Regions from separate parts of the Clostridium kluyveri DSM 555 genome, predicted to be linked through region 1. Evidence: riboswitches for the same ligand, from Rfam matches in the RefSeq annotation. Region 1 holds a riboswitch; the other holds the start of a gene.

Region 1 (2,208 bases):
AAATCTATAAAGATAGAAAATGAAAATACTAATATAACAATAAGTCCAAGAGATTTAAGCGCTGTAAAACAGGTAGTGAACAGATTTGGGAAGAAATGTTTGCTAATAGAACTTAAGGAGGATATGGTTATAGATGGATTCAATCTGGAAACAGAGAAAATAGAAGAATATATTTAAAAAGGATGTATTTTTAAATATACATCCTTTTGTAAACTTAATTATAATGTTATTTTTTAAATATACCAAAAGGTTTTCCTATAGGTAAGAATTCTCTTCCAAAGTGAGGATTTAATACAGCAGCAGCAGAACCGTAAAAAGCTGTAAGTGATGCCAATAATTCTGCAATTCCTGCCAGCTTATGGGAAAACTCTGGCAAAATGTCAAAAGAATTGAGTGACAGTCCTATAAATAAGAAAATTATAAAAAAGAAAACTGAAAATAATACCTTGTTAGTCTCAGCTGCACCTATGGTCATAAATATGGTGAATATTAAATATGCTATAAATGCAAAACCTAGCTGTTTTGGATCTACTGCCTCTGCAAGACCTTGTCCAAATGTACCGGCGTTAATCATCCATGACATACCTACTGCAAACCAGAATAGTGCAAAAGCTCCAAAAGCTGTTGTGCCGAAAGTATTTTGCCTTTTGGAATCATTAATACAAGCAAATAATTGAGCAAAGCCACCTAAAAATATTGCCCAGGGAATTACAAAAGAAGTGCCTTCAGTGATGCCAAGTTTCTGAGAGGAAGCTACTAAAGTTACAACAGCAAGTCCAAATAGCCCCAATGCGGATGGATCACAGTTAGCGATTTTGATGTGTTGAATTTCATTTGAATTCATGATAAGTCCCCCTTATAAGTTATATTTGTGAATTATTTCACATAAATAATTTATCAAAAAAAAATGCATTTGTAAAGTAAATTTTGAAATTTTATGAATTTAATTTTTTTTGCCCAAAGATAAATAAAATTATTCTATTTTCAGTAAATTAAAAGTTGTTAAATTTTATATTATAAAAATATTGACAATATATCTAAGCACTGATATACTAATTACTACAATATTAAATATCATAACTTATTAAGAGAGGCGGAGGGAAAGGCCCTATGAAGTCCGGCAACCAGCATTATGTAATGTATTGGTGCTAAATCCTGCAGCATTGTAGCTGAAAGATGAGGTAATCATTGAGGATGTAGACTCAGGGATTTACCCCCTGAGTTTTTATAATTTAATCAATCTAAAAGTTGACCAGAAAAACTGGAGACTGAATCTTAACTTTATAAAGTATAAGATTTAGTCTTTTTTGTTTTGATATATTTATTTAAATTAAAATAAGAAGTATATAGGTGAATGCTGGGTGTAAGGGGGTAAAGACCGATTATATGATAGATATAAGAAATTTAAATAAAACATTTAATACATCTAAGGGTAAAGTTGAAGTTTTAAAGGATATAAATCTTAAAGTTGAAAAAGGAGATATTTTTGGCATTATAGGATTTAGTGGGGCTGGAAAGTCTACTATGATACGATGCTTGAACAGACTTGAAGAACCTACTTCTGGAAGTATATTTATTGGAAATAACGATATTGTGGCTATGAATAAAGCTGAGCTTAGAGAAGCCAGAAAAAAAATTGGAATGATATTTCAAGATTTTAATTTATTTGATTCAATGAATGTATATAAAAATGTAGCGTTCCCTTTAAAAATAGCTGGTTACTCTGAAGAAAAAATAAAAAATAGAGTGTATGAAATATTAAATTTAGTGGAACTAAGTGATAAAGTAGACTTTTATCCTGCACAACTAAGTGGAGGTCAAAAGCAAAGAGTAGGTATAGCAAGGGCTCTAGCTAATGAACCAGATGTTTTATTAAGTGATGAAGCTACTTCTGCTTTAGATCCACAAACTACCTATTCTATATTGGAACTTTTAAGAGATATAAATAAAAAATTGAATTTAACTATATTACTTATAACTCATGAATTAGATGTTATTAAATATATATGCAATAATATGGCAGTAATTGAAAACGGCAGTATCGTAGAAACAGGAAGCACAAATTCAGTATTTTTGAATCCTAAAAGTAATACTGCAAAAAAATTTGTTAAAATAATGGCAAATCTCAGTGTGAATTCGGAATGCGCTGGAGGGGGGGTAATATGATTGATGATTTTAAAATATTTGTTCTAAAGGGATTATCGGAAA
Region 2 (2,208 bases), 1.4 Mb from region 1:
ATGACTGTGAAGTATAATTGAAATATATCCTTTAGTCATTTTAGCCCTCCTCTAGAAGAAGTTAAACTATATTTATTCTCTAACTCTTCCATATATTTATCTATAAATTTATTGTATCCACCTTCATCCTTGAATATTAATTCTGGATATTTAATTTTTTTTTCCTCTCGTAAAGTTATTAGAAAACTCTTTCTTTAGATTGGATATATCAGTTTGAGAAACATCCAGAAAATAAAGAGAATTATCTAAAGACTTGCTGTTCCTTGGAGTTGTTACTGTATTTGAAACTGCAAATTCAACAAATTTGTTACCTGATATAATTCTGCCCAGCTTTACAAAAAGATCCATATCATCCTTTTCAATATCTATATACCAGCTATCTGCAAAGGGGTCTACCAATATTGTCTTTATATTCTTACCTATTCCATTTTCTACAGAATAAACCTTTATAACTGGTTTTGAGTTTATCCATAGTGCTTCTCCATATCTATCTTCAAATTCTTTTACTGTCATAGATGATACATTATAATAACAAAATATTCTATGAGAATTTTGAACCATAAGCACTAAAGAAGTTTTTTCATCACCTCTCAATGAATTCACTCCCTTCATTAATAATAATTACATTATACCTATAAATTCCAAATATGTCACTTATAAATTAAAATATATGTCCTAAAATTTTATAATTCTTTTAACATTCATATGAAAAAAGCATGTTACAAGCAAATTCCTGGATCTAAGAATCCCTTGCTTCATCTTCACATACATCAATCCATTGTCCATCTACTAGTTCTTTAATTTGTTGTGGATTTATCTTAAGAGCAAATTCCTTTGAGCCAGCTGCAGGATATACATATGGAAAATTCTCTACAGAAATATCTATGTAAACTTTTAAAGATTTCTTTAAGCCAAAAGGACATAGTCCCCCTACAGGGTGACCTGTATTCTCTAAAACTTCATCATGATTTAACATTTTAGCTTTAGTTTTAAAAATCTTTTTAAATTTTTTATTGCTAACTCTTAAATCTCCTCTCATAACTATAAGTATATCTTCATCCTTAATCTTAAAGGCCAAGGTTTTTGCTATATATTTGGGGTCTGTATGTATAGTCTCCGCTGCCTGCTGTACAGTGGCGCCACTGTCTGGAAGCTTAAATACAGGATTCTCCAAATTTCTATTTAAAAAGTAGTTAACGACATTTTCTACACTCATCTTTAATTCCTCCAATTTTATTAAAATTTCTTATTATAAGCTTTAAAAATTAAAATTTTAAAAGCCCCCTGCAGATAAGCTACAAGAGGTTTTACATACTTCTTCATTTTTCTTATCTCTCAGGTAATACCTGCTGGAATTAGCACCTTAAATATTCAGGTTGCCGGACATCATAGGGCCAGTCCCTCCGTCTCTCAAAATAAGAATTTTACTATTTAATTTCATACATGATAACAAAACAACAAATATTTGTCAACATCAATGCTGCTAATTCGCACAAAAAAGGAGCTCTATATAAACTCCCACAACTTATGTAGTAATAAAAATATTCCGCTATTAAATATATTCATTATAATAACTTTTCTACCTCTACGTCATAGTTTCCATCAGGTGATATAACTGTTGCCTTATCTCCCACCTTTAATCTAAAAAGAGCTTTTCCCAAAGGGGATTCTATACTTATCCTCATATTTTTAACATCTGATTCCACAGAACTTACCAGTGTTACTTCTTCAACTTCGTCTACATCATAAAATTTTACTAAAGCAGTCCTATTTATATCAAACACATCTGTTTCCAATGAGCTCTCTATTATTACAGCATTTTTAAGTTGATATTCAAGTTCTTGTATTCTAGTTTCAGTCATAGATTGATCCTCTTTAGCTGCACTGTAATCAGCATTTTCACTAAGGTCTCCCTGTGCCCTAGCAGCTTTTAATGCAGCTTTTATTTCTACTCTTTTCACCGTTTTTAAATACTCTAATTCTTCTTCCAGTTTTTTCTTACCAGCTTCCGTCAAAATTACATCTTGCATAAAACTCACCTACATTCCAAATTTTATAAGTTTCTATTCTATAAATCATGAAACTTCTACAAACTTAAAAACCTTTATACAGTTATTTACTTTACTATTTTATTATAAGATATATAAAAATAAATAACAAGTGAAAGGCAAATAAAGTAGGAATAGTTTAATTCCTGCTTTACCTTAC

The links. A riboswitch is a leader RNA that binds a small molecule or an ion and turns the genes downstream of it on or off. The one in region 1 is predicted to bind S-adenosylmethionine.
Region 2: another riboswitch for S-adenosylmethionine. It lies ahead of CKL_RS16215 (YbaK/EbsC family protein); the one in region 1 lies ahead of CKL_RS04035 (methionine ABC transporter ATP-binding protein).

The regions. Positions count from the first base shown of each region.
Region 1 covers NC_009706.1:817,789-819,996, forward strand. Annotated here, with positions in the region: gene CKL_RS04025 (DUF4317 domain-containing protein) at 1-177, shown strand, start outside; gene CKL_RS04030 (acetate uptake transporter) at 227-844, opposite strand; SAM riboswitch class I at 1,079-1,183, shown strand; gene CKL_RS04035 (methionine ABC transporter ATP-binding protein) at 1,387-2,166, shown strand; gene CKL_RS04040 (methionine ABC transporter permease) at 2,163-2,208, shown strand, end outside.
Region 2 covers NC_009706.1:3,382,761-3,384,968, forward strand. Annotated here, with positions in the region: gene CKL_RS16205 (glycoside hydrolase family 57 protein) at 1-39, opposite strand, end outside; gene CKL_RS16210 (DUF4912 domain-containing protein) at 151-603, opposite strand; gene CKL_RS16215 (YbaK/EbsC family protein) at 740-1,216, opposite strand; SAM riboswitch class I at 1,326-1,422, opposite strand; gene greA (transcription elongation factor GreA) at 1,566-2,030, opposite strand.